DNA from 4 places in the Streptomyces sp. CA-251387 genome. Region 2 is predicted to be linked to each of the others. Evidence: riboswitches for the same ligand, from Rfam matches in the RefSeq annotation. Region 2 holds a riboswitch; each other region holds the start of a gene.
The links. A riboswitch is a leader RNA that binds a small molecule or an ion and turns the genes downstream of it on or off. The one in region 2 is predicted to bind cyclic di-AMP.
Positions count from the first base shown of each region.

Region 1: another riboswitch for cyclic di-AMP. It lies ahead of ACQEV2_RS24905 (LysM peptidoglycan-binding domain-containing protein); the one in region 2 lies ahead of ACQEV2_RS31870 (M23 family metallopeptidase).
Region 3: another riboswitch for cyclic di-AMP. It lies ahead of ACQEV2_RS36435 (LysM peptidoglycan-binding domain-containing M23 family metallopeptidase); the one in region 2 lies ahead of ACQEV2_RS31870 (M23 family metallopeptidase).
Region 4: another riboswitch for cyclic di-AMP. It lies ahead of ACQEV2_RS25880 (NlpC/P60 family protein); the one in region 2 lies ahead of ACQEV2_RS31870 (M23 family metallopeptidase).

Region 1 covers NZ_JBNJMJ010000001.1:5,541,971-5,549,092, reverse strand. The annotation lists gene ACQEV2_RS24910 (polyprenyl synthetase family protein) at 1-527, opposite strand, end outside; cyclic di-AMP (ydaO/yuaA leader) riboswitch at 1,595-1,778, shown strand; gene ACQEV2_RS24905 (LysM peptidoglycan-binding domain-containing protein) at 1,784-2,518, shown strand; gene ACQEV2_RS24900 (HAD family hydrolase) at 2,580-3,410, opposite strand; gene ACQEV2_RS24895 (carboxymuconolactone decarboxylase family protein) at 3,579-4,040, opposite strand; gene fahA (fumarylacetoacetase) at 4,195-5,415, shown strand; gene ACQEV2_RS24885 (M56 family metallopeptidase) at 5,705-6,643, shown strand; gene recQ (DNA helicase RecQ) at 6,894-7,122, opposite strand, start outside.
Region 2 covers NZ_JBNJMJ010000001.1:7,110,665-7,117,786, reverse strand. The annotation lists gene ACQEV2_RS31885 (GNAT family N-acetyltransferase) at 1-678, opposite strand, end outside; gene ACQEV2_RS31880 (HPr family phosphocarrier protein) at 857-1,138, shown strand; gene ACQEV2_RS31875 (GntR family transcriptional regulator) at 1,309-2,004, opposite strand; gene ACQEV2_RS31870 (M23 family metallopeptidase) at 2,251-3,048, opposite strand; cyclic di-AMP (ydaO/yuaA leader) riboswitch at 3,061-3,224, opposite strand; gene ACQEV2_RS31865 (M16 family metallopeptidase) at 3,437-4,825, opposite strand; gene ACQEV2_RS31860 (M16 family metallopeptidase) at 4,822-6,201, opposite strand; gene ACQEV2_RS31855 (DNA gyrase/topoisomerase IV subunit A) at 6,693-7,122, shown strand, end outside.
Region 3 covers NZ_JBNJMJ010000001.1:8,209,617-8,216,738, forward strand. The annotation lists gene ACQEV2_RS36430 (alpha-galactosidase) at 1-1,932, shown strand, start outside; cyclic di-AMP (ydaO/yuaA leader) riboswitch at 2,240-2,398, shown strand; gene ACQEV2_RS36435 (LysM peptidoglycan-binding domain-containing M23 family metallopeptidase) at 2,403-3,356, shown strand; gene ACQEV2_RS36440 (DUF6250 domain-containing protein) at 3,565-4,278, shown strand; gene ACQEV2_RS36445 (SGNH/GDSL hydrolase family protein) at 4,389-5,207, shown strand; gene ACQEV2_RS36450 (TetR/AcrR family transcriptional regulator) at 5,376-5,996, opposite strand; gene ACQEV2_RS36455 (Glu/Leu/Phe/Val dehydrogenase dimerization domain-containing protein) at 6,097-7,122, opposite strand, start outside.
Region 4 covers NZ_JBNJMJ010000001.1:5,742,979-5,750,100, reverse strand. The annotation lists gene ACQEV2_RS25890 (M23 family metallopeptidase) at 1-1,059, shown strand, start outside; gene pcrA (DNA helicase PcrA) at 1,126-3,612, opposite strand; cyclic di-AMP (ydaO/yuaA leader) riboswitch at 3,998-4,153, shown strand; gene ACQEV2_RS25880 (NlpC/P60 family protein) at 4,162-5,328, shown strand; gene ACQEV2_RS25875 (hypothetical protein) at 5,463-5,816, opposite strand; gene ACQEV2_RS25870 (NlpC/P60 family protein) at 6,274-7,122, shown strand, end outside.

The DNA.
Region 1 (7,122 bases), 1.6 Mb from region 2:
AGCACATCCAGGTAGTGCTCCACAGGGTCCCGCCCGTCCTGCGGCCCCGCCGTCTCCAGGATCTGCCCGGTGACCAGCCGCTCGAACGCCTCGGCCTGCACCCGCACCGCCTCGGGCCCGAGGTCGGCGAGGATGTGCGAGGCCCGCGCGAACAGGAAATCCCCGGTCAGAACGGCGACCGAGTTCCCCCAGCGGGTGTTCGCGCTCTCGACGCCCCGCCGCACCGCCGCCTCGTCCATCACGTCGTCGTGGTACAGCGTCGCCAGATGGGTCAGCTCCACCACCACCGCCGACGGCACGACTCCCGGCGCATACGGATCCCCGAACTGGGCGGCGAGCATCACCAGCAAGGGCCGGAACCGCTTTCCACCCGCTCGCACCAGATGCTGGGCGGCCTCGGTGATGAAGGGGACCTCACTCTTGGTGGCTTCGAGCAATCCCTCCTCGACAGCCGCCAATCCGGCCTGGACATCGGCTTCCAGAGCCTGGTCCCGCACGCTCAGCCCGAACGGCCCGACGACGGTCACGAGGGGTCTCCTGTCTGCTGGTGTCTACTGGCGGTTACACGGTTTGTCGATAGGTCGCTGCCATCACTCAAGTCAGCGTATCCGGTCACGTTTCGATCACCGATGCCGCCCACCCGTCCACCACGGGCGGTATCGGATCACGACCGGTATGTTTTTGATCACCTGATAAGGCCGGACATCCATCGACATATAGGGAAGTATCCGCCTACGCCCCGATCTCGCGTCGTCATCGAGCCAGGCAACGGCCCTCCACCCCGCGACGCCCGCACCTCCCCCGACCGGCCCAGAGACACGCTCACCCCGCACCCTCATGTCTCACCCCCCGACGCAACCTCGGGCGGCATGCACATGCCACTCCGACCCATCACCTCCACCTCCGCCCCTCGGGCACCCTCACCCTCCCGGGGCGCCACCCAGGCACGCCGGCGTCACCCCTCTCAGACCGCGACCCTCGCGCCCGAGCCGCCCGAGCCGCCCGAGCCGCCCGAGCCGCTCAAGACGATCACCACGGTCGGCACGGCCATCCCGGTCGGCGCCGCGGACGATCACCATGACAACGACGCGCACTGCACGGCGGGTTCCCCTTCGCGGTCGACATGCACAATCGAGGCACTTCAGCCTCGAAGTGGGCGGCATCACCGGGGCGTTGGGGCACCCGAAGGCGTCACCGCGCGACCTTCACCCTGAAACCGGCGGGAACCACCCGGCACTTCCTGGCAAGGCGATCCACGGACAGGACGAAGAGGTGCTTTTCCATCGGACACGGGAGAAACGGACTCCACGGACAGTCGGTTAACGGTGAGTTGGACTCATTGCCCGATATGCCGCCCTTGTGGACGCCAGTGAGTTGAGTCACGCGGCCGCCCCCACGCCCCCAACCCGGCACACCCCATACCTCCTTGCCCCAAGCGCAAGTTGAGACTTGGCAACCGCAAAGGATCAAGCACCCCATACACACCAGACCATGGTCAACCGGTACGACAGACGACCTTGGCACTTGTTCCGGGCATGTGCTCTCGCATACGTTCCCGCTCAGTCGGGCGGACGCCGAATCCTGCCGCCGCCCGAGTCATCCATCGACGCACTCACACACGCACGGCAGGAGCGGGGGACCCAGGTAAGTCGCCGAACCGGCCGCCTTGATGGCGCACCGGAGCGGCTCGGGGTGAAGTCGCGCTGCCGCAGGGCGGCGTGGCCGGGCATCTCCCGCCCGAACCCGACAGCTCACCTCGCAGGCGTCGGAGAGGAACAGCGCCATGGCCCGAGGCAAGCACCGCCGCCCCCGCACCAACCCGCTCACCCGACACGTCGTCGCCGCCGGAACCGGCACGGCCGCTCTCGCCCTCCCGCTCCTCAGCGCGACCACCGCGAGCGCCGCAGAGCCCGCCGCCCAGGCCCCCGCACCGGCGAAGGTCGGGTCGGTCACGTACACCACGAAGAAGGGCGACTCGCTCTACGGGATCGCGGACAGGTACGACGCCCAGGGCGGCTGGCGGCAGCTCTACAAGGACAACCGCAAGGCCATCGGCGACAACCCCCGGTTGATCCACCCGGGCCTCGACCTGAAGGTCCGGGCGACGAAGAAGGCCGGCACGACGGCCGGCAAGGCGTCCGCCCCCGCCAAGAAGTCCTCCGTGGCCCGCGCCACCCAGGCTTCCGTGAAGACGTTCCCGAACAACCTCGACGGCTGGATCCGCAACGCGCTGGACATCATGGCGCAGAACGGAATTCCCGGGTCATACGACGGCATTTACCGCAATGTCATGCGTGAGTCGTCCGGCAACCCCACCGCCATCAACAACTGGGACTCCAACGCCGCCGCGGGCACCCCGTCCAAGGGCCTCCTGCAGGTCATCGACCCGACCTTCGCCACGTACCACGTGCCCGGGACGGTGTACGACCCCTTCGACCCGGTCGCGAACATCGTGGCCGCGTGCAACTACGCGGCCGCGCGGTACGGCTCGATCGACAACGTGAACGGCCCCTACTAGGCCGGCAACCGGCCCAATAGCCCGACCACGCAAAGAACCAGCCTCGCCGGGCAAAGGTTCCTTACTGGGCGAAATCGGCCATACTGCCCGCGAAGAGTCGCTCGAGGACGACGGCGATACCGTCGTCCTCGTTCGACAGGGTGATCTCGTCGGCGACCGCCTTGAGTTCGGGGTGGGCGTTGGCCATTGCGACGCCGCGGGCGGCCCAGTCGAACATGGGGATGTCGTTGGGCATGTCCCCGAAGGCGATGGTCTCGTGCGGCCCGAGGCCGAGATGCTCGGCGGCGAGCGCGAGACCGGTCGCCTTGGTGACGCCGCATGGCTGGAGTTCGACGGTTCCGGGCCCCGACATGGTGACGGTGGCCAGGGAGCCGACCACCGAGCGCGCCGTCGCCGCCAACTCGTCGTCCGAGAGGCTGGGATGGCGCAGCAGCACCTTGCTGATCGGCTCGCACCACAGATCGTCGCGGTGCCGGACCCGTACGGCGGGCAGAGTGGGGTGGGGCATCAGGTACCCGGGTTCGATGAGCGTGAGCCCGTCGACGCCGTCCTGGTCGACGGCCGCGTACACCTGCCCCACCTCGGCCTCGATCTTGCCGAGCGCGGTCTCCGCCAACTCCCGGTCCAGGGTGACGGACCACAGCAGACGGTCCGCGCCGGCGTCGTACAACTGCGCGCCCTGTCCACACACCGCGAGCCCCCCACCGCCCAGTTCGTCGAGGAGCGGCCGCACTCTGGGCGCGGGGCGCCCCGTCACGACGAGGTGCTGCGCACCGGCCGCCGCCACCAGCGCGAGCGCATCGATGGACCGGTCCGAGAGCGTGTCGTCGCCTCGGAGCAGGGTCCCGTCCAGGTCAGTGGCGATGAGTGAATATGCGATAGGTGCGGCCATGATCAGAGAATACGGACAGGACGCCCCATCGACTCGACTCGAACCGGACGGCTGCTGTGTTCACATGTGTTGACACCTGTTCCGGTTGCGGACCGGGTTCCGGTTCTGCCCCCGGCCCTGTTCGCCATTGTCCTTTCCCTCACCAACTTCCTTCCGCTTGTGGCGATTTCACCCCCACGTGGTGCCTGCGGGCTCCTTGATGGTGGTGTTGATGCGATTGAACATGTTGATGACGGCGATGGTGAGAATCAGCGCCGACAGCTCCTTCTCGTCGAAGTGGTCGGCCACTTCGTCCCACAGCGCGTCCGGAACCGACTCGTGCGAACGGTCCGCGAGCCTCGTCATCGCCTCGGTCAGCTGCAACGCGGCCCGCTCGGCGTCGGTGAACCAGGGCGCCTCGCGCCAGGCGGAGACGGCGTCGATCCGCTCCTCGCTTACCCCTGCCTTGCGCAGGTTGCCTGCGTGGCCGTGCACACAGGCGCCGCACCCGTTGATCTGACTGGCGCGCAGCCCGACGATCTCGGCCAGCTCCAGGGCCAGGCCGCCCTCGCCGAGCGCCTGGAGGAGGGTGCCGATCCCCTTCCCCGCGCCGGAGAGGATGTACGCCGGGTTGGTCATCCGTGCCTGCATGATTCGTGCCTCCCGTGTCAGTGCTTCCGTCTTCACTGCACTGACGGAGCGGAGGAAGCAGTTGTGACCGGCACACCGAAGATCTTTTTCGGAGGCCGTAACGTGTGGCCCGACCACATGGCACATGGAGCGGATGAGAGTGAGGCAGCACCCCATGCCCCCCTTCGATCTCCCCGAGGGCGACCCCTTCGGCGCGCACAACCTTCCGTACGGCGTCTTCTCCCTCCCCGGCTCGGACTCCGCGCGCAGGGTCGGCGTCCGGCTCGGCGACCACGTCCTCGACGCCGGCAAGGCGGCCTACGCGCTCGGCTCGCCGTACGCCCCGCTGCTCGCCCAGGACTCCCTGAACCCGCTGCTCGCGGCGGGCCGCACCACCTGGTCGGACGTACGGCGCGCCCTGACGGCGTGGGTGACGGTCCCGGCGCATCAGGAGGCCATCGCGGACCTCCTCCATCCGCTGTCCTCCGTGACCCTGCACCTCCCCTTCGAGGTCGCGGACTACGTCGACTTCTACGCCTCCGAGAACCACGCCCGGAACGTCGGCCAGATCTTCCGCCCCGACGCGGCGGACTCCCTCACCCCCAACTGGAAGCACCTGCCGATCGGTTACCACGGCCGCTCGGGCACGGTCGTCGTCTCCGGCACGGATGTCGTACGGCCGTCCGGTCAGCGCAAGGCGCCCACTGATCCGGCGCCGGTCTTCGGCCCGTCCGTCCGCCTGGACATCGAGGCCGAGGTCGGCTTCGTGGTCGGCACACCGTCGCGGATGGGCACACCGGTCGCCTTGGGCGACTTCCGCGACCACGTCTTCGGCCTGTGCCTGCTCAACGACTGGTCGGCACGCGACATCCAGGCCTGGGAGTACGTCCCGCTCGGCCCGTTCCTCGGCAAGTCCTTCGCCACGTCGGTGTCGGCGTGGATCACCCCGCTGGACGCCTTGGAGGCGGCGCAGGTGGCACCGCCGGAGCGGACGCACCCCCTGCTGCCGTACCTCGACGACTCCGGCCCCGAAACCGAACCCGGCGGCTACGACCTCCACATCTCGGTGGCCATCAACGGCCACGTCGTCTCCGAACCTCCCTTCTCCACCATGTACTGGACGGCCGCCCAGCAACTCGCCCACATGACCGTGAACGGCGCCTCCCTGCGCACCGGCGACCTGTACGGCTCGGGCACGGTGAGCGGCCCGACGGAACGCGAGCGCGGGTCGCTGCTGGAGCTGACGTGGAACGGCCGGGACCCTCTTGAACTCCCGGACGGCAAGCGGACGTTCCTGGAGGACGGCGACGTGGTGACCCTGTCCGCCTGGGCTCCGGGCCCGGACGGGGTCCGGGTGGGGCTGGGCGAGGTCACGGGGCGGGTCGTGGCGGAGTGACGCCGGAGTCCCGGCCCCCCACAAGCTCCGGAAACCTCGATCCGACCCGGCACCGGTCATCCGGCGCAACCACCGGCCCCCACCCGGCGGTTCGCGACCACGGCACGGAGTCCGGGCGGGTAGGTGATCGGCTCCGCCCAGGACATTCGGCGAGTCTTTCCCCCTGACTCCTGCGATGGTCACCGTCATACTGGCTGGCGGTGGGAAGCGATCCGCAACCGGTCGTCGCGGCCCACCGCCCGCACAGCCGCCCCCGCACCTTCCCTGATCAGGATCCGGAGCCCTTGGCATGACGGTCTGCCTGCTCCTGCTGAGCATCGTCGCCCTGACGGCCGCCATACCCGTCCCGCGAGCGCTGACCCGGGCCACCTGGCCCGAACGGGAACCCGTCGTCGCGCTCTGGGTGTGGCAGTGCCTGGTCGCCACCGTCCTGCTGTGCTGCCTGACGGCCCTCGCTCTGGGCACCGCCGCCGTCTTCGGCACGGTGCGCACCCAGCTCTTCGCTCCCGCTCCGCCGTCGGTGACCGAGGCGTACGACCTCTCGGCCGCGCCCGCCTGGGCGGCCTCGCTCACCGTGCTGCTGGCCTGCGGTGCCGCCTGGACGACCGCGATGCTGGCCCGCGAACTGGTCGAGGCGCGTCGCCGACGCGGCCAGGCCAGGGCCCACCTGCGCGAACGCGCTCCCGACCTGCCCGCCGGCCTGGGCTCGGCACGCGGCCCGCTGCTGGTGCTGGAGGACGAGTATCCGGACGCCTGGTGGATGCCTGGCAGCCCGCCCCAGCTGATCGTCACCACGGGCGCCCTGCACCGCCTGACCGACCACCAGCTCGACGCCGTCCTCACCCACGAACGTGGCCACGCCCAGGCCCGCCACGACTGGCTGCTGCACCTCTCCACCGCACTTGCCACCGGTTTCCCCCGCATCCCGTTGTTCGCCCACTTCTGCGACCAGACCCACCGCCTGGTCGAACTGGCCGCCGACGACACCGCCTCCCGCCGCTGCGGTCACCTGACGACGGCCCTGGCCCTGATCGAGCTCAACCAGCACCGAGGCGTCCTGTCCTGCGCCAACAGCCACCGTCTTCTGGGCGAGCGTGTGGACCGGCTCCTGGAGCCGCCGCCGCGTCTGGGCCGCCGGCATCGGGCCATGACGACGGCGGTGGCATCCCTGGTGCCGTTGCTGCCCCTACTGATCGTCTTCGGGCCGGGGTTGACTGCGTTGACGTAGGCTGCGTCGGCCTTTCGGCTGCGGCCTGGTGGGGGCTGGTCGCGCCACCCACGCGGCGGAGACGCGTATCGATACAACCCCGCGCCCCTACGGGCGCGGCGCTCCTAGCTGCGGGCAGCCGTGCCGCTGCGGCGGCCCCGGTGGGCGCACGTGCGGGCCGCGCCCCTCCGGCGCCGGGTTGCGCGCGCCACCCCCGGCCGACGCAATCGCCGGGCATGTGCCGTTCGCCGAGCCCTGCTCCCGGCCTCTACTAGGCCCAGTCCTCCGGCTCCGGCTCCGTTTCCATCTCGGGCCACTCGTCCGCCTCGTCCGCCGACGCCTGCGCCCCCGCCGACGCCTGCGGCCCCGACTCCCTACCCATCGAGGCCAGGACCTCCAGCACCCCCTCCCCGTACGTCGCCAGCTTCTTCTCCCCCACCCCGCTGACGCCTCCGAGCTCCCGCACCGACGCAGGCCATACCGTCACGATCTCCCGCAAC
Region 2 (7,122 bases):
CCCGCCCGGCGTGCGGCCGACGCCGATGACGGCGACGGAGCCGGGCACCAGCAGCCGCTGCACGGACCGCGCCTCGGCGCGCTGCTCGCGCGCGTACTGCACGGCGAGCGAGCGGTCCGTCGGCTCCAGGTCGAACTCCAGGCGTACGACGCCGTCCTCGAAGCTGCGCTTCTGGGTGTACCCGGCGTCCGTGAACACCTTGATCATCTTGTTGTTGGCGGGCAGCACCTCGGCGGCGAAGCGGCGGATGTCGCGCTCGCGGGCGACGGCGGCGATGTGCTCCAGGAGGGCGGAGGCGACGCCGCGGCCCTGGTGGGCGTCCTGGACGAGGAAGGCGACCTCGGCTTCGTCGGCGGGTGCCGACGCGGGCGTTCCGTCGGGGCCGATCCGGTCGTAGCGTACGGTTGCGATGAACTCGCCGCCCACCGTGGCCGCGAGTCCCACCCGGTCCACAAAGTCGTGGTGCGTGAAGCGGTGGACGTCCTTCGCGGACAGACGCGGGTAGGGCGCGAAGAAGCGGTAGTACTTCGACTCGTCCGACACCTGCTCGTAGAAGCTGACCAGACGGTCTGCGTCATCAACGGTGATGGGGCGGATGCGTGCGGTGCCGCCGTCGCGCAGCACCACGTCGGCTTCCCAGTGGGCGGGGTACTCGTGCCGGTCCGAGGCGCTCTGCATGGGGCCCAGAGTACGGCTCGCGTCCGACAACGGCGCGAGGCAGTCTGTGGAGGACGTATGACGGGTCGAGGCCGCGACCCGACGGTCACCTGAGGAGGGGCGTTTTGTCCCTCCCGGCATGCTTCACGCGTGTGGGAAACTGGTCTAGACAACCCTGAACACCGAAGGGCAGCATCACATGGCTGAGCGCCGCGTCAACGTCGGCTGGGCCGAGGGCCTTCACGCCCGCCCCGCTTCCATCTTCGTCCGGGCCGCCACGGCCGCAGGTATCCCGGTGACGATCGCCAAGGCCGACGGCAACCCCGTCAACGCGGCCTCCATGCTGGCTGTCCTGGGCCTGGGCGCCCAGGGCGGCGAGGAGATCGTCCTCGCCTCCGACGCCGAGGGTGCGGACGCCGCCCTCGACCGTCTGGCGAAGCTGGTCTCCGAGGGTCTCGAGGAGCTGCCCGAGACGGTCTGAATGACCTGAGCGGATCTCCGCGGCAAGCGGTGAAGCCGCGTCGGCCTTTCCGGTCGACGCGGCTTCGCTGTTTTCGAGCAGGCGGCCACGGGAAATTCACTGCGGACCCGAAAAAGGGCAGCGGAAATTCTCCGCCGCCGAATATCCCCTCTTTGTATACGGCGCCCGTGTTAATGCCGCAGGCTCGGCATGTTTACTGGATGTTGCGAATTCCTCACACGCTCCGCGCGATCACCGACGGAGCCGAACCGCAGCCGGTGCGCGGAGATCGCGCGCTCGGTGTGCTGCGCCGTGATCGCCCGGGCGCGCTCACTGTCTCCGCGCGCCACCGCGTCCACGATCGCGCCGTGCTCGGTCCAGGACTCCACGGGATTGGCCGGCGACTCCACGGCGTACATCCAGGCGATCTTGTGGCGCAGCTGGGTCAGCATCGAGGTCAGGGCGGGGCTGCCGGAGGCCTGGGCCAGCGTCTCGTGGAACCAGCCGCCCAGGGAGCGCAGGTCGTCGCTGTTTCCCCTCCTGGCCCGCTCCTGGCCGAGCCTGACGAGGCCGCGCAGCACCTTCAGATGGGCCTCGGTGCGCCGCTGGGCGGCCCGGGAGGCGCCGAGCGGCTCCAGGAGGCCGCGCATCTCCAGCAGGTCGGAGGCCTCCTGCTCGGTCGGTTCGGCGACGCACGCGCCCGCGTGCCGCCGGGTCACCACGAAGCCCTCCGCCTCCAGGGTGCGCAGGGCCTCCCGCACGGGGACGCGGGAGACGCCGTAGCGGCGCGCGAGGAGTTCCTCGGTGAGCCGGCTGCCACGCTCGTAGACACCGGCGACGATGTCGTCCCGGATCGCCGTGCATACCGAGTGCGCCGGAATACGCATGACCGACCTCCGCTTTAATCCCCGTGAAACGTCGACGAATGACGTGTGTTGAGTGACTCTATGGCAACCGGCCGGAATTTCCGACGGCGGGCCGGAATCCATGGATATTTTTTGGACAGCGGATCGTCTCAGAAACGCCGAAAGCCCCGGCTCGGGGAGGCGGGGCTTCGGGGTTGCGGTGCTTCGAGTTGGGGCTTCGTGAGCGGGCCTCGTGAGGCGGGCCTCGGTGAGACGCGGAGTGAGGCGTCAGACGTTCACGCCGTGCGAGCGGAGGTAGGCGACGGGGTCGATGTCGGAGCCGTACTCCGGCGTCGTGCGGGCCTCGAAGTGCAGATGCGGGCCGGTGACGTTGCCGGTGGCGCCGGACAGGCCTATCTGCTGGCCGGGGGTGACGGTCTGGCCCACCGAGACGCCGATGGACGACAGGTGGCCGTACTGGGTGTACGTGCCGTCGTTCATCTTGATCACGACCTGGTTGCCGTACGACCCGCCCCAGCCGGCCTCCACGACGGTGCCGGCGCCGACCGCGTGGACGGAGGTGCCGCTGGCGGCGTGGAAGTCGACGCCGGTGTGGCTGCCGGAGGACCAGACGGCGCCGCCGGCCTTGTAGCCGGTGGAGATGTACGAGCCGGCGATGGGGGCGGCGTAGGACAGCAGGCGCTTGCGCTCGGCCTCGCGGGCGGCGCGCTCCTTGGCCTCGCGCTCCTTCTTGGCCTTCTCGGCCGCCTTCTTGCGCGCGGCCTCCTGGGCGGCCTTCTTGAGGGCCGCGGCCTCCTTGGCGGCCTGCTCCTGTGCGGCGGCCTGGGCGTCGATCTGGTCGGCGATCGAGTTGTCGACGGTGATGACGGGGATGAGGCCCGTCTGCTCCGCGGCCGGTTCGGCGGCGAGCGCCGGGGCGGCCAGGGTGCCCATGACGCCGGTGGCGGTGAGCGCGGCGACGCCGGCCGCGCGGGCCGTGGTGCGCTCGAACCGGCTGGGCCGGCGGTGCTTCCCGGTGGGACGCTTCTTCTCGGTGAGCTTCCCGGTGGCGCAAGTGAACGCCATGAAGTGGCTGGTCCTTTCCTTCCCTCTCGCCTACCGGGTTAGCTGACGGGTTCGGAGCAGGAAGGTCTCCTACGGACCCCCTCGCCTGCGCGTGGGCGTCCGATTCACCCCAGGGACTACGGTGGGTCCCCGGCTCCCCTGGCTCGCGCCGTACGGGGACTCGGCGATGGCTGTCCGGTGCCGCGGGTGCGGCGCACTGCCTGACGGACAGCCCGGAAGACGCTAAACGGGGCAACTTTCAATCCCCAAACGGATCACGGCTTTTGTAGCGCATCCCACAGGCCAGACAGGCAACCTCTCCCTCAATTCGGGCATAAAGGGGCCCTGGTGACTCTTCCGTCACCAGGGCCCCTACACGCGTGCCGTCGCGCGGCGCTGCGCCTGTCCGCTACTCGGCTGCCACGACGGTGACTTCGCCGATGCCGAGCGCCTCGACGGGCTCCCGGATCTCGGCCGCGTCGCCGACGAGGATGGTCACCAGACGGTCCACCGGGAACGCGCTCACGGCCGCGGCGGTGGCCTCGACGGTGCCCGTCGCGGCGAGCTGCTGGTACAGCGTCGCCTGGTAGTCGTCGGGCAGGTGCTGCTCGACCTGGTCGGCCAGCGTGTTCGCCACGGAGGCGGCCGTCTCGTACTTCAGCGGTGCCACCCCGACGAGGTTCTGCACGGCGAAGTCCCGCTCGGCGTCGGTGAGCCCTTCGGCGGCGACGCCGCGCAGCACCGTCCACAGGTCCTGCAGCGCGGGACCTGTGTTCGGGGTGTCGACGGAGCCGCTGATGGCGAGCATGGCGGCGCCCGTGCCGTCCGGGGCGGAGCGCAGGACCTGCCCGAACGCGCGCACGCCGTAGGTGTAGCCCTTCTCCTCGCGCAGGACCTTGTCCAGCCGGGAGGTGAGGGTGCCGCCGAGGCAGTACGTGCCGAGCACCTGCGCGGGCCACACGCGGTCGTGCCGGTCGGGGCCGATGCGGCCGATCAGCAGCTGCGTCTGGACGGCGCCGGGACGGTCCACGATGACCACGCGGCCGGTGTCGTCGGCGGTCACCGGCGGGACGGGCCGCGGCTCGGCCGCGGAACCGGTCCAGGTGCCGAGACTGTCGCCGAGCAGGGCGTCGAGGTCGACGCCGGTGAGGTCGCCGACGACCACCACGGTGGAGGTGGCGGGGCGCACGTGCCGCTCGTAGAAGGCGCGTACGGCCGCGGAGTCGATGCCCGCGACCGTGTCCTCGGTGCCCTGGCGCGGGCGGGACATGCGCGAGGTCGCCGGGAACAGCTCCTTGGAGAGCTCCTTGGCGGCGCGGCGCGAGGGGTTGGCCAGCTCGTGCGGGATCTCGTCGAGCCGGTTGCGTACCAGGCGCTCGACCTCGGCGTCGTGGAAGGCGGGCGCCCTGAGGGCGTCGGCGAGCAGGTCGAGCGCCTTCGGCAGACGGGAGACGGGCACCTCGAGGCTGACGCGGACGCCGGGGTGGTCGGCGTAGGCGTCGAGGGTGGCGCCGCAGCGCTCCAGCTCGGCGGCGAACTCCTCGGCGGTGTGCTTGTCGGTGCCCTCGGACAGGGCGCGCGCCATGATCGTGGCGATGCCGTCGAGGCCCTTCGGCTCGGCGTCCAGGGGGGTGTCCAGGAGCACCTCGACGGCGATGACCTGCTGGCCGGGGCGGTGGCAGCGCAGGACCGTCAGGCCGTTGTCCAGCTTGCCGCGCTCGGGCGCCGGGAACGCCCAGGGCCGGGCCTCGCCGGCCTGGGGCTGCGGGTGGAACTCCATGCTGGCGAGCTCGGTCACTGCGCCGACTCCTCGTTCTCGTCGGTGGTCCCGGCGGGGGCGGCCCCGTCGGCGGCGGCTTGAAGGTCCTCGGCCTCGCCGGCGACCGGCTCGTACACGAGCACCGCGCGGTTGTCGGGGCGCAGGCGGGCCTTGGCGACGGCCTTCACCTCCTCGGCGGTGACCTCGAGGACGCGCTGTACGGCCGTGAACGCGAGCTGCGGGTCGCCGAACAGGACGGCGTACCGGCACAGTTCGTCGGCGCGGCCCGCGACCGTGCCGAGCCGGTCCAGCCACTCGCGCTCCAGCTGGGCCTGGGCGCGCTCCATCTCCTCGGCGGTCGGGCCCTCCGCGGCGAAGCGGGCGAGCTCCTCGTCGACGGCCGCCTCGATGACGGGCACCTCGACGTCGCCGGAGGTCTTCACGTCCAGCCAGCCCAGGGAGGGCGCACCGGCCAGGCGCAGCAGGCCGAACCCGGCCGCGACGGCCGTACGGTCGCGCCGTACGAGCCGGTTGTAGAGGCGGGAGGACTCGCCGCCGCCGAGGACGGTCAGCGCCAGGTCGGCCGCGTCGCACTCGCGCGTGCCGTCCTTGGGGAGCCGGTAGGCGGCCATCATCGCGCGCGCGGGGACGTTCTCCTCGACGACCTCGCGCAGCTGCTCGCCGATGATGTCGGGCAGCGAGCCGTCGCGCGGCTCGGGCTTGCCGTCGTGGGCCGGGATGGAGCCGAAGTACTTCTCGACCCAGGCGAGCGTCTGCTCCGGGTCGATGTCGCCGACGATCGACAGGACGGCGTTGTTGGGCGCGTAGTAGGTGCGGAAGAACGCGCGGGCGTCCTCCAGACTGGCCGCGTCCAGGTCGGCCATCGAGCCGATCGGCGTGTGGTGGTACGGGTGTCCGTCGGGGTACGACAGGGCGGTCAGCTTCTCGAACGCCGTGCCGTAGGGGACGTTGTCGTAGCGCTGGCGGCGCTCGTTCTTCACGACGTCGCGCTGGTTGTCCAGGTTCTCCTGGTCGAGCGCCACCAGGAGGCTGCCCATGCGGTCGGCCTCCAGCCACAGCGCGAGCTCCAGCTGGTGGGCGGGCATGGTCTCGAAGTAGTTGGTGCGCTCGAAGCTGGTGGTGCCGTTCGGCGAGCCGCCCGCGCCCTGGACGAGCTCGAAGTGACCCGTGCCCTTCACGCTTCCCGAGCCCTGGAACATCAGGTGCTCGAAGAGGTGGGCGAGTCCGGTACGGCCCTTGACCTCGTGGCGGGAGCCGACGTCGTACCAGAGGCAGACCGCCGCGACCGGCGTGAGGTGGTCCTCGGAGAGCACTACCCGCAGGCCGTTGGCCAGGCGGTGCTCCGTCGCGGTGAGGCCGCCGGATTGTGCCTCCGGTGTGGCCGTGTGACCCATGGGCAAGGTGTCCTTCCGGTCAAGTGCACTGCGTTGTGTCGAGCAGTTCGTGCTCAGCTCCTGCCACTGTATGCAGCGTCCGAAGGGTCGGCGAAGTTCCCGGTCACAACGCCGTGCCGGTACGCCCTCCTCGGCGGCCCCGGGCCCGGTACCCGGCGATCACTCCGGGGAGTGAACGGTCACGCGGCGCGGACTTGCCTCCGCCGGGTCCGAACGCACGGATGCGGTCGGCCCCCGAAGCCGAAGATCGGCACCGGTGCCCTTTACGCAAGCTGTCCTGCCGGTGCCAAGCGCCATGATGGTGGGGATGGTTGATGGCGAATCCTCCCGGTTCTGCGCGGGAGGACAGGGCCGTGAGCGACACTTCTCGCACGCCGGGCGGGACCCCAACATCGGATCCTGGTCGGTGGTTGTCAGTGCCGCGGTCCACAATGGTCCGCGTCAGACCCGTCAAACGCTCGAGCGACCAGAAACTTAAGGAGCCGGCAGCGATGGCCCGCCGCAGCACGAAGACCCCGCCGCCCGACGACTCGTACGAGGAGAGGATCCTCGACATCGACGTCGTCGACGAGATGCAGGGCTCCTTCCTCGAGTACGCGTACTCGGTCATCTACTCCCGCGCCCTGCCGGACGCCCGCGACGGTCTCAAGCCGGTGCACCGTCGCATCGTCTACCAGATGAACGAGATGGGCCTGCGCCCCGACCGCGGCTATGTGAAGTGCGCCCGCCTCGTCGGCGAGGTCATGGGTAAGTTGCACCCGCACGGCGACGCGTCGATCTACGACGCCCTGGTGCGCATGGCCCAGCCCTTCTCGATGCGCGTCCCGCTGGTCGACGGCCACGGCAACTTCGGCTCGCTGGGCAACGACGACCCGCCGGCCGCCATGCGGTACACCGAGTGCCGGCAGGCCGCGGCGACGA
Region 3 (7,122 bases), 1.1 Mb from region 2:
GAGTCCCCGCTCGACGGACACGAGGAGTACCCCGTCGAGGGCGGCCCCCGCTTCGTACGGCCGGCCCTGTCCGTGCGCACCGACGAGCGGCGCGGCACCGAGTGGACCTTCGAGGCGTACGAGACCGAGGGCGCGGAGAGCGTCGAGGGCGCGGGGGGTGCTCAGGGCGGGGAACTGCGGCTGCGGTTCCGGGACGGCGGGCTGGGCATCACGCTGCACTACCGGATGCGTGACGACGTCGTGGAACGCTGGGTGACCCTGGACAACCAGGGGCCCGACCTGGAGCTGCTGCGCGCCGACTCCGCCACCTGGACCCTGCCCGACCGCGAGGACTGGCGGCTGTCGCAGCTGCACGGACGCTGGGCGGCGGAGTCCCGGCTGACGCAGTCGTCCCTCACCTACGGTGAGAAGGTCCTCGGCAGCCGCCGCGGCCACACCGGGCACCCGCTCCTGCCATGGGTCGCGCTCGACACCGACGCCACCGAGGAGCGCGGTGAGGTGTACGGCTGCGCCCTCGCCTGGTCGGGGTCCTGGCGGATCGCGGTGGCCCAGCTGCCGGACGCGCGCGTGCAGATCACCGGCGGGGCCGGATACGACGACTCGGGTCTGTTGCGGCTGGCGGCGGGCGAGTCGTTCGTGACGCCCGTCTTCGCCGGGCTGTGGAGCGACGGCGGCTTCGGGGGCGCGAGCCGGGCCTGGCACGCCTATCAGCGCGCCCATGTGATCCCTGACGCCGATCAGGACCGGCCCGTGCTGTTCAACTCCTGGGAGGCGACCGAGTTCGACATCTCCGAGGAGCAGCAGGGCACCCTCGCGCGGCGGGCCGCGGCCATCGGTGTCGAGCTGTTCGTCGTGGACGACGGCTGGTTCGGGGCGCGCACCAGCGACCGCGCCGGACTCGGCGACTGGACGCCCAACCCGGACCGCTTCCCGAACGGCCTCAAGCCGCTCGCCGACTATGTGCACGCCCTCGGCATGCAGTTCGGCATCTGGGTCGAGCCGGAAATGGTCAATCCGGACAGCGAGCTGTACCGCGCCCACCCGGACTGGGTGCAGTACCAGACCGGACGAAAGCGGACGGAATTCCGCAATCAGCTCGTACTGAACCTCGCCCGCGAAGACGTCCAGGAGTACCTCTGGAACCAGCTCGACGGGCTCCTCTCCAGCGCCCCGATCGACTACGTGAAGTGGGACTTCAACCGCTGCTTCACCGACGCGGGCTGGCCCGGCGAGCCGTACCCGCAGCGGCTCTGGGTGGACCACGTCCACGCCTTCTACGCCTTGCTGGACCGGCTGCGCGCCGCTCACCCGGGCGTCGCCTTCGAGTCCTGCTCGGGCGGTGGCGGCCGGATCGACCTGGGCGTGCTGAGCCGTACGGACCAGGTGTGGACGTCCGACAACACCGACCCGCTCGACCGGCTCGCCATCCAGCACGGCTTCAGCCAGATCCATCCGGCGCGGGTCATGGCGGCGTGGGTCACCGACAGTCCGAACAACCAGCTCAACGGCCGGGTCAGCTCGCTGCGCTTCCGGTTCGTGAGTGCCATGGCCGGGGTGCTCGGCGTCGGCGGCGACCTCACGCAGTGGACCGAGGCGGAGCTTGCCGAGGCCCGGGAGTGGGTGGAGCTCTACAAGGAGATCCGGCCCCTCGTGCAGCGCGGGGATCTGTACCGGCTGCGGCCTCCGCGGGGTGGGCTGAGCGCGGTGCAGTACGTCCTCGGTGACGAGACCGTCGTCCTCGCCTGGCTCCAGGCGCAGAGCTACGGCGAGGCCGTACCGGCGCTGCGGCTGAGGGGGCTCGACCCGACAGCATCGTACGAATGCCGCGAAACGGGCGAAGTTCACAGAGGTGCCGTATTGCTGCATCACGGACTGCGTACCGGATTGCACGGCGACCTTGATGCGGCAGTTATCCGACTGCGTCGCATCTAGTTGTTCTGTCCGAATTGGTGCCTTCATTCCAACTCGCTCTGGATTGAGGAAAGCTGGAGCGGCGTCACGTGAGGAGCGTCATATTCGTGACCGAGCGTCGCCCGTCATGTTCACGTAATTCACGTGATTTTCAAGGGGTTTTGTGCCGGGCGACGCGCCGATAATTCACTCAGGGTGACCGGGAATTCCCACAAGGGATCAACAGGAACGCATTCGGACGGAACCTCTCACTTGTTCCCGTGCGTCTTCCTCGCTTACGTTCGCCACCAATCCGGACGGACGCCGAATCCTGCCGCCGACCGGAGCCCGCACCGACTCACCCGACCATGGCAGGAGCGGGGGACCCACAGGTACAACCGCCTGTTCCGGTCTCCGGAACAGGCTAGGGGTAAAGCCGCGTTACGGCGCGGCCGGGCATCTCCAGCCCGCACCCGACAGCTCACCTCGCAGGCGCCGGAGAGGAATTCGCCATGCCCGCGAAGGGTAAGCACCGCCGCCCGAAGTCCCCGCGCCTCACCCGCTCCATCGCCGTCGCCGGAACCGGCGGCGCCGCTCTCGCCCTCCCGCTCTTCGGGGCCACCGGCGCCCATGCCGCTCCCTCGCAGTCCGCTTCGGAAAAGGCCGTTCAGTCCCTTCCGGTCGTCGAGAAGAAGGCGGCCGAGAAGGAGGCCACCGAGAAGAAGACGGGTGTGCGGACCTATTCGGTGAAGGTCGGCGACTATCTCTCGAAGATCGCCGACGAGCAGAACGTCAGCGGTGGCTGGAAGAAGCTCTACGCCGACAACCGCGAGGCCGTCGGCGAGGACCCGTCGCTGATCCACCCGGGTCTGAAGCTCACGATCGGCGGCCAGAAGGCCGCGACGAGCGCCCCCAAGTCCTCGCCGTCGTCCTCCTCTTCGTCCCCGAAGTCGTCCTCGAAGTCGTCCTCGAAGTCGTCGTCGGACTCGTCCGCCGCGAAGTCCTCCGCTTCTAAGACGACCAAGGCCGCTGAGAGCGCCGACACCGCCCCCGCCAGTGGTTTCAGCGCCCCCGTCTCCGCGGCCTCCGTCGCCACCGCGTACAAGGTGGCGGGCAGCATGTGGTCGAGCGGCTACCACACCGGCGTCGACTTCGCCGCCGCTACCGGCACCCCGCTCAAGGCGGTCGGCGCGGGCACCGTCGTCTCCGCCGGCTGGGCCGGCGCGTACGGCAACCAGGTCGTCATCCGGCTCGCCGACGGCTACTACGCGCAGTACGGCCACCTGTCCTCGCTCTCCGTCTCGGCCGGCCAGACCGTGACGGCGGGTCAGCAGGTCGGCCTCTCCGGCTCGACCGGCAACTCGACCGGCCCGCACCTGCACTTCGAGATCCGCACCACGCCGGACTACGGCTCGGACGTGGACCCGGTCGCCTACCTCCGCTCCAAGGGCGTCGCCATCGGCTGACCCGCGCCGACTCCCCCGCTCTCGGCTTCGCTCGAGCGGGGGGACTCCCATCGCCTGACACGCCGCCGAAGGCCGGACCCTGATCCCCGGGTCCGGCCTTCGGCGTGTCCGGGGTGTCGACAGGAAGGGGGTGATGGGGAAGAGTGATCTCCGCTCAGCCGCTGCAAGCGCTTTCTAAGGTCAACGCCCCTATGAAGGAGTCCCGTTCGTGACGACCACGCGCAGAGCATTCGGAATCCTCGCGGCTGGGGCCGCCCTGGGCGCACTTGCTCCCGCGGGCGCGGCGGGTGCCGCGTCCCACCGCCGGCTCATCGCCCACGACGACTTCCGCCATGGCCTCGCCCAGTGGGTGACCGAGTTGCAGGACGGCGGCACGATCACCGCGTCGCGCGGTGTGCTGGAGATCGACGTGCCGAGCGGTGCCACGGTGTGGTTCAGGAGACGCCTCGAAGGGCCGTACCTCCTTGAGTACACGGCCACCGCCGTGTCGGAAGGCGGGGCCAACGACCGTGTGTCCGACCTCAACAACTTCTGGAACGCCACCGACGTCCGTTCCCCGGACGACCTGTTCGCCACGCAGCGGGGCGGTGCGCTGGCGGAGTACGACTACCTCAAGACCTATTACGCCGGTTACGGCGCCAACTACAACACCACGACGCGACTGCGCCGGTACGTCGGCGAGGTCGGAGCCCGCCCGCTGATCTACGACTACACCGAGCCGCTGCTGGTGCCCAACCAGCCCAACCGGGTCCGTGTCGTCTCCGACGGGTCGACCGTGCGGTGGTGGAACAACGGACGGCTCGTCTTCGACTACGTCGACCAAGAGCCTTACCGCAGCGGGCACTTCGCGTTCCGGACCGTATGGAGCCACTTCCGGATCAGCGACTTCCGGGTGTGGCGGTTGAGCCTAAAACGCCCCTGATCAGAGGCTTATTCCAGGTTTGGCCAACACTTTAGGAGTGGCTTATCTCACCGCCCGTCAACCCTTCCTTACGGTCGCGTAAGTCACATTCAAAGGTGAATCATGCCCGTGTGGCAGGCGATTCGAAGAGTGACAGCAGATCAGAGATCGGGTCGTACGTCGCGGTGGGGGACAGCTTCACCGAGGGCGTCGGCGACCCCGGCCCCGACGGGGCGTTCGTCGGCTGGGCCGACCGGTTCGCGGTGCTGCTCGCGGACCGGCGGCCCGAGGGCGACTTCAACTACACCAACCTCGCCGTGCGCGGCAAACTGCTCGACCAGATCGTGGAGGACCAGCTCCCGCAGGCTGTGGAACTGGCCCCGGACCTGGTCTCGTTCTGCGCGGGCGGCAACGACATCATCCGGCCCGGCACCGACCCCGACGAGGTGGCCGAGCGCTTCGAGCGGGCGATCGCCCGGCTCACCTCCGCGGTCGGCACCGTCATGGTGACGACCGGCTTCGACACCCGTGGCGTACCCGTGCTGAAGCATTTGCGCGGCAAGATCGCCACCTACAACGGCCATGTGCGGGCCATCGCCGACCGGTACGGCTGCCCCGTGCTCGACCTGTGGTCCCTGAAAACCATCCAGGACCGCCGGGCCTGGGACGACGACCGGCTGCACCTCTCTCCCGAGGGGCACACGCGCGTGGCGCTCCGCGCGGGGCAGGTCCTCGGCCTGGAGGTCCCGGCCGACCCGGACCAGCCCTGGCCGCCGCTTCCGCCCCGTGGCACCCTCGAGATCCGCCGGGACGACGTCCACTGGGCGCGCGAGTACCTGGTGCCGTGGATCGGGCGGCGTCTGCGGGGCGAGTCGTCGGGCGACCATGTGACGGCCAAGGGAGCGCTGTCGCCGGACGACATCAAGATGCGGATCGAATCGGTGGCTTGAGACGGTGCGTCGTTAGTGGTCGTTGGTGTGGGCCGCGTCCTGTTCGGGGGCGTGGCCCACGCGGCTGTCGTGGCTGTGATGAACGCCCACGCGGCTGGCCGTGGCCGTGGTGAACGCCCACACGGCTGCCGTGTCCGTGGGGGACCGACCGCTCGGCGATAGGCGACCTCACCGCGCCGACGCTGTCAACGCCTCCCGCTTCAGCCCGAGTTCCCGGGCGAGTGCCTCGTCCACCCACTCCTGGGCACGCGCGCGTGACACCGCGCCCGGGTACGACGTCAGCTGTACGGCGAGCCCGTCGAGAAGAGCCGTGAGGCGCAGGGCCGTGCCGGCGGGGTCGGGGCAGCGGAACTCGTCCGCGGCCACGCCCTGGGCGATGACCTCGGCGAGGGCGGCCTTCCACTGCCGGTCCAGTTCCCGTGTGACCTGCCGCAGTGCGGGCTCGCGCAGCGCCGCCGCCCAGCCCTCGATCCACAGCCGCCAGCCCTTGGCCTGTCCGGTCGGCGCGTACCAGCGCACCGCCGCCCGCAGCCGGCGCAGCGCCGTCGTACGGCGGCCGAGGAGTCTGCGCAACCGGGCCAGGTCGCCCTCGGCCGCATGGGTGAACGCGGCCGCGACCAGCTTCTCCTTCGTGGCGAAGTGATAGAGCACCAGCGCGTTGCTCACCCCGAGCGCCGAGGCCACGTCGGCGATCCTGACCGCTGCCACGCCCCGCGCCTCTATCTGCTCCACGGCGGCCCGCAGCAACTCCTCACGCCGCTCCGCCACGCTCAACCGCACTCTTGCCACTTCGTCACCCTAGGCCCTGTCGGCGAATTCCCGCCCGCCTGGGTGGCGCCTGGCGCGTACCTCCCCAGAGGGGGCACCCCTATCGCGCGCGGTGATGGCGTCACCGGTGCCAGCCGAACCGCTCGGCGATCACCGGCAGCCGGTCCGCCGCGATGGCATGCGCGGCGGCCCGGGGCGTCGTTCCGTCGGCTTCGGCGCGGGCCAGAGTGCGGTCGGTCAGGGCGCGCATGGAGCGTCGCGTGTGGGCGAAGGCCTCGTCCGCGTCCGCGCCGATGTCGCCGAACAGCGTCCACCACCACCAGGCGTTGGTGGCCGAGTTGACCACGACGTCCGGCAGTACCGTGACGCCCCGCTCGGCGAGCAGCTCCTCCGCCTCGGGCCGTACGGGCATGTTGGCCGCCTCGGCGATCCAACGGGCCGTGATTCTCCCCTGGTTCGCCGCGTCGATCGCGTAGGAGACGGCTGCCGGCACCAGTACCTCCGCCTCGGCCGACAGCCAGGCGTCGCCCGGCAGTTCGCGGTCGCCGGGGCGCAGCGCGGCGCGGTCGACCGTGCCGTACGGGTCCCGCGCCGCGAGCAGTGCCTCGACGTCGAGGCCCGCCGGATTGGCGATGGTGCCCTTGATGTCGGCGACGGCCACGACGGTGAGCCCCGCGCGCGTGAGGAAGCGCGCCGTGGCGCCGCCCATGGTCCCGAGGCCCTGCACCGCGACGCGGGTCCTCCAGTACGGCACTTCTGCCCGGTCCAGGGCCGTGAGCACCGATTCGGCGACCCCGCAGCCGCCGACCAGCTCGTCGAGCCCCATGCCGTCCACCTCGACCCCGAACGCGTCCGCGAGCCGCCGCCGGGCGCCGGCCTCGTCGTCGAGCAGCGGATACACGGCCTGGACGGACGAGACGAGCCCTGCCTCGGCCGCCGCCCGGTCGACCATGTCCTGGGAGAGGCCGAGGTCCTCGCCCGTGGTCCAGAAACTCTCGATGTACGGCCGCATGCTCCGCAGGTAGCGCACCAGGATCCCGTACGCCTCCGGGTCCCGGGGATCGCAGTCGATGCCGCCTTTGGCGCCGCCCAGGGGGACGTAGCGGGCCTCGGGGTCGTAGTGCAGGGCTTCCTTCATGGTCATGCC
Region 4 (7,122 bases), 1.4 Mb from region 2:
CAGCAGTGGGAATGGGGCACGCAGACCTTCGAGACGGGCACGTACGACGCCACCCAGTGGAACGCCGACGGCGGCACCACGCAGACGGCCGACGAGTACGAGCAGTCAGCAGAATCCTTCGAGCAGCAGGCGACCGCGCACTTCGAGCAGATCGAGCACGGCGTCCCCGTCGGCTACGACGACTCCGCGACCGGCTACGACCACCCCGCGCAGGACGACACCGACCTGACCGCCACCGGCGGACTCCCCGACGCGGCCCCGCTCCTCGACGACCAGGAAGAGGCCACCCCGGCCCCCTCCCCGCGCGCCGCCTCCCGCAGCGGGTCCCGCTCCCGCCGCCGTACGCCTCCCAAGCGCTCGGCGCTGCTGACGGTCGCCGTGCCCTCGGCGTGTGTGATGGGCGTCGCGGGGATCGCCGCCGCCTCCGTCGGCACCCTGACCGGCGACAAGGACACGTCGACGACGGCCTCGGACGGCGAGGCGGTGAAGCCGTCCACCGCGAACAACAAGCTGGACGCCCAGCTCGAGACCCTCGCCGCCGGCGCCGACGACTTCGCCGACCGGGCCAGCCGTACACAGGAGCGCATCGACCTCAAGGCCCAGCGGGCGGCGGAGAAGCGGAAGGCCGCCGAGGAGGCGGCCCGCAAGGAGCGGCTGCGCCCGAAGTTCGCGATTCCGGTCGCGCAGCACGGCCTCAGCGCCTACTTCGGCCAGTCCGGCATCAACTGGATGTCGATCCACACCGGCATCGACTTCCCCGTCTCGTACGGCACGACCGTCATGGCCGCGACCGACGGCACCGTCCGCACGCAGTGGAACAGCGCCTACGGCAACATGATGATCGTGACCGCGAAGGACGGCACGGAGACGTGGTACTGCCACCTCTCCAGCTACCGCGTCGCCTCCGGTACGACGGTGAAGGCCGGCGACCCCATCGCGTACTCCGGCAACTCCGGCAACTCCACCGGCCCGCATCTGCACTTCGAGGTCCGGCCGTCCGGCAGTTCGCCGATAGACCCGCTCTCCTGGCTGCGCAGCCACGGCCTGGAACCGTCGTAAGGCAGCGCACACCACTCACCCTGTGAACCCCCGCCATTGCGGCGGGGGTTCAGTGCTCCAGGGAAGCTAGAGCTTCTCCACCGGCGCATACCGCAACAGCAACCGCTTCGGCTTGGTGTCCCCGAAGTCGATCGTCGCCTCGGCGTTCGCGCCCGTGCCCTTCACCGCCATCACGGTGCCGAGTCCGAACTGGTCGTGCGTGACCCGGTCCCCGACCGCGAGCTGGACGACCGGCTTCTCCGAGGTGCGGCGCGTGGCGAAGCCGGACGCGCCCGACGCCGAGGAGCGCGAGCGGGACGACGACAGGGAGGCCGCCACGCCCGCCGCGGGACCGGAGGACATGGGCGCGGTCGCCCCCGTCCGCTTCCAGTCCACGTGCGCCGCCGGGATCTCCTCCAGGAAGCGGGAGGGCGGGTTGTACGACGGCTGCCCCCACGCGCTGCGCATGGACGAGCGCGTCAGATACAGCCGCTCACGCGCGCGCGTGATGCCGACGTACGCCAGCCGCCGCTCCTCCTCCAGCTCCTTGTTCTGGCCGAGGGCGCGCATGTGCGGGAAGACGCCGTCCTCCATGCCGGTGAGGAAGACGACCGGGAACTCCAGACCCTTGGCGGTGTGCAGGGTCATCAGGGTGATGACGCCGGAGCCGTCCTCGTCCTCGTCCGGGATCTGGTCGGAGTCGGCGACGAGCGCGACCCGCTCCAGGAAGTCCGCGAGCCCGCCGGAGGCCTCGCCCTCGCCCGACTCCTGCTCGAACTCCAGGGCCACGGCCGCGAGTTCCTGAAGGTTCTCGATGCGGGTCTCGTCCTGAGGATCCGTGGAAGCCTGCAACTCGGCGAGATAGCCGGTCCGTTCGAGCACCGCCTCCAGGACGGTGGCCGGCCCGGCACCCGACTCGACGATCGTACGGAGCTCCTCCATCAGCGTGTTGAACCGCTTGACGGCATTGGTCGACCGCGCGGCCATGCCGTACGCCTCGTCCACGCGCCGCAGCGCCTGCGGGAAGCTGATCTTCTCCCGCTGCGCAAGGGCGTCGATCATCGCCTCGGCGCGCTCGCCGATGCCCCGCTTGGGCACGTTCAGGATCCGCCGCAGCGGCACGGAGTCCTCGGGGTTGGCCAGCACCCGCAGGTAGGCCAGCACGTCCCGGACTTCCTTGCGCTCGTAGAACCGGACCCCCCCGACGACCTTGTAGGGCAGGCCGACGCGGATGAAGACCTCTTCGAAGACACGGGACTGGGCGTTCGTCCGGTAGAAGACGGCGACGTCCCCGGCCTTCGCCTCGCCCGCGTCCGTGAGGCGGTCTATCTCGTCGGCGACGAACTGCGCCTCGTCGTGCTCGGTGTCCGCGACATAGCCCGTGATCCGCGCCCCCGCACCCGCATTGGTCCACAGGTTCTTGGGCCGACGCGACTCGTTGCGCTCGATCACCGCGTTGGCGGCGGAGAGGATCGTCTGCGTCGAGCGGTAGTTCTGCTCCAGCAGGATCGTCGTCGCGTCCGGGTAGTCCTCCTCGAACTGGAGGATGTTGCGGATGGTGGCGCCGCGGAAGGCGTAGATCGACTGGTCGGCGTCACCCACGACGCACAGCTCGGCGGGCGGGATGTCGTACTCGCTCGGCGGCACGTCCACCGGGTGCTCGCTGGTACCGACGAGCTCGCGCACGAGCGCGTACTGGGCGTGGTTGGTGTCCTGGTACTCATCTACCAGGACGTGCCGGAAGCGGCGGCGGTAATGCTCGGCGACGTCCGGGAAGGCGCGCAGCAGATTGACCGTCGTCATGATCAGGTCGTCGAAGTCGAGGGCGTTCGCCTCGCGCAGCCGCGGCTGATACAAGGCATAGGCCTGGGCGAGGGTCTTCTCGAAGCCGTCGCTCGCCTGCGCCGCGAAGTCCTCCTCGTCGATCAGCTCGTTCTTCAGGTTGCTGATCTTGGCACTGAAGGACTTGGGCGGGAACCGCTTCGGATCAAGATCCAGATCCCGGCACACGAGCGCCATCAGCCGCTTGCTGTCGGCGGCGTCGTAGATCGAGAACGACGACGTGAACCCGAGCTTCTTGCTCTCCCGCCGCAGGATGCGCACGCACGCGCTGTGGAAGGTCATCACCCACATCGCGTTCGCCCGCGGGCCGACGAGCTGCTCGACGCGCTCCTTCATCTCGCCCGCGGCCTTGTTGGTGAAGGTGATCGCGAGGATCTGCCCCGGATGCACATTCCGCTCCGCCAGCAGATGGGCGATGCGATGGGTGAGCACACGCGTCTTGCCGGACCCCGCGCCGGCCACGATGAGCAGCGGACTGCCGGAGTGGACGACGGCGGCGCGCTGGTTGTCGTTCAGCCCTTCCAGGAGCGCGGCCGCGTCGATGGCCGGGCGCGGGGCGCCGTCGCGGTAGTAGGCGTCCCGGTCCGGAGGCACGTCGAACTTCCCGCCGAACAGATCGTCCGGAACCGGTTCCGGAGAGTGATCGTCCTCGGGCGGTGGCGGGGATTCCTCCTCGTGGGCCCGTGGGGCCTGGAGGTCCGCCAGGAAGCTGTCGTCAAAGAGGCTGCTCATCGCTCTCCGAGTCTAGGGCGCCCCACTGACAGCCCGCCGCCGCCCTGAGAACATCGCCTGTTTCCGAGCCCGATGATCTTCCGAAACCCGCCCACCCGACGGAATCTCACCCTGCAGAACCACCCTGCCACGGCCCGTGATCAAGACTTAAATATGGCACAAGCCGCCCAGACAGGCGTATACGCCGCCACATACCCCAGAGACCTCAAATCACCACAAACACACCGTCACCCATCGTGATCGGCGACGCTCTGACTCAAGGTCACGAAAATGTATCGGGCATATCGAACATCAACCTTCACAGGGGCCACACGAGTTGGCTACCGTGCCGGGCAGGCCGTACGACCCCCACCGGCGAACGTCGCCGGGCCGCACGGCCTCCGCCGAGTCCGGTACGCCGCACTGCGACCGGAGCCGGGGACCCACCGAACCCGGGGTGAATCGGCCGGACTTCCCTCCCGGGACCGGCCGTAGGGCAACCCTTCCGGAACCACCCGCCCGAACCCGACAGCTAACTCGGTAGGCGGAGCACGGAAGGAGTCGCCTCCCTTGGCGTCGCACCGCAAGTCGCGTCCCGCAGGGACACGCGTAGCAGGCATACGGACCCCCGCCCTCGCCACGGCGGCCCTCACCTCCGTGGCCCTGCTGTCCCAGACGGCCAACGCGAGCCCCTCCACGGACGACAAGCCGAGCCTCGAAGAGGTCGAGAAGAAGGTCGACGACCTCTACCGCCAGGCGGAGTCGGCGACCGAGAAGTACAACGCGGCCAAGGAGAAGACCGCGAAGCAGCGCAAGCGCGTCGACACCCTCCTGGACGACGTCGCCAAGCGCACCCAGGAGCTCAACGACGCACGCGAGGAGCTCGGCCGCAACGCCGCCGCCCAGTACCGCACGGGAGCCGCCGCCCCCGACACCGCGACCTTCCTCCTGGCGGACACTCCGCAGGACTACTTCGACCAGACCCAGCTGATGGACCGTATGACCGGTCGTCAGAAGGAAGCGGTCGACGATTACTTCACGCAGCAGTCCACGACGATGAAGAAGCGTCAGGAGGCCACCCAGAGCCTCGAGACGCTCACCGAGTCGCAGAACGACCTGCAGAAGGCCAAGTCCACGGTCCAGCAGAAGCTGTCCGACGCGCGGGAACTCCTCTCGAAGCTGACGGCGGAGGAAAAGGCACGCCTCGCCGCGATCGAGAAGCGCAAGCAGGAGGAAGCCGCACGCAAGGCAGCGGAGCTGGCCCGGCAGCAAGCGGAGGCGGAGCGCCGGCGCCAGGAGGCCGCCCAGCAGCAGGAGAGCACCGAGCAGCCGTCCGACTCGAGCACGTCGGACTCATCCGCGACGGACTCCTCGTACGCCACCAAGGCCGAGAAGGCCCTGGCCTTCTCCCGCGCCCAGATAGGCAAGCCGTACGTCTGGGGCGCCACCGGCCCCGACTCCTACGACTGCTCCGGCCTCACCCAGGCCGCCTGGAAGGCCGCCGGCGTGGACATCCCCCGCGTCACCTACGACCAGGTCAACGCCGGCACCACGGTCCCCCTCTCCAACGCGCAGCCCGGCGACCTGATCTTCTTCTACGACGACGTCACCCACGTGGGCCTCTACATCGGCAACGGCATGATGATCCACGCCCCGAAGCCCGGCGCGTACGTCCGTGAGGAGTCGATCTACTACGACGGAGAGTCGTCGATCCACAGCGTGGTCCGCCCGGCCTGACGTTCACCCACGCGCGCGTGGCCCACTGCTTCCGCACGCGCGCGTGGCCATCGCAGAGGCGGCACGGACCTACACCGGACGTGGTTCCGGGGCCGGCCCCGGAACCAGGCCAGGAACCGCCCTCGAGACCGAGGTCAGGTCCACAGAACAGCGATGAAGACGTTCGCCGCGGTCAGCAGCCCCACGAGCCCGAAGAGGCCCTTCTCCACCTTCTCCTCGTCCCGCTTCACGTACACGAGCCCGAGGATCACGATCAGCAGCGCCAGCTTCACGCCGATCTTGATGTTGTTGACGGACTGATCGTCCGCCTGGTTGAGCCCGACGAGGATCACCCCGGTGACCAGCATGGTCACGGCTCCGTGCAGCATGGCGGGGACGAACCGGGCGGTGCCCTGACCCATCGCCTTCATCTGCGTGAGGAAACCACCGAGCAGCGCGGCGATACCGATGATGTGCAGGCCGACGAAGAGATGGATGAGTACGTCCATGAAGCCGGAGCCTAATCCGCTGCATATATGCGCCCCATAGCACCCCCCATTCCCGGCGACCCCCGAAACCGCCACATCGGTCATCACCCCGCGTTGACCCGACGCCCCCGTTCCGGGATCACGCTCACTTACGGTCATCCCCCGGTCCGCTCCCGGCACTTCCGCACAACGCGTCACCGACCCGACACGGTGAGGTTTAGCGTCCTCCACCAGGTGACCGGCTCCCCACCGCCGCCCGGGCCAGGGGCGGCAGTCGGACACCACCGCCGAGAAAAGTCCGGCGGCGTCCCGCTCCCCCTGTGTGGGCCGCCGCCGGACGCGTAACCCACCCCGGGGCGGTCGTACGTCCGCTCCCCCAGGCGCTCATACGCCGCCGTTCTCCCGGGGCGGTGATACGTCCGCCGCTCTGGCAGACGCAGCGGGACCAGGCGGTCGCAGGAAAGGACGTGCAGTCCACGTGGCAGCGCATCGAAAGCCCCGTCAGCGCTCGGTCGGCGGCAGTACGGCCCGCACGGCATGGACGATCGCCCTGGCGGGCGCGGCGAGCGCAACCGGCTTCGACGGGACCGGACATGCCGAACCACAGCTGACACCGGCGCAGGTCAAGGCGAAGGTGGACAAGCTGTACCAGGAGGCGGAAGTCGCCACCGAGAAGTACAACGGCGCGAAGGAGAAGGCGGACGCGGCCGAGCGGCGGATCCGGACCCTGCAGGATGAGGCCGCGCGCAGGACGGAGAAGCTCAACTCGGCGCGGGACGCGCTGGGTTCGATGGCGGCGGCACAGTACCGCGACGGCGGTCTCGACCCGGCCCTTCAGCTCGCGCTCTCGGACGACCCCGACCGCTACCTCGACGGAGCGGAGTTCGCCGAACGCGCCGGCAACCGGCAGGCGGCGTCCGTCGCCGGCATCCGCGAGCAGCTGCGGGAGATCGAGCAGCTGCGCGGCGCCGCACGCATCGAACTGACCTCGCTGAAGTCCCGCCAGGCCGAACTGCACCGCCACAAGGACACGATCACCGGCAAGCTGGACACGGCCCGGGGGCTGCTCGCCCGGCTGACCGCCGAGGAGCGCGCCCAGCTCCAGGGGAGCGCGAGCCGCGCCGCACGCTCCTCGACGAGCGCCCGCGACGCCCTGGCAGTCCCCGGCTCCGCCGCCGCACAGGCCCCCAACTCACGGGCTGCGGCCGCCATTTCGTATGCCTACTCCAAACTCGGCAGCCCCTACGTCTGGGGCGCGACCGGTCCGGACGCCTTCGACTGCTCCGGCCTCACCCAGGCCGCCTACCGCGCGGCCGGCCTCTCCCTG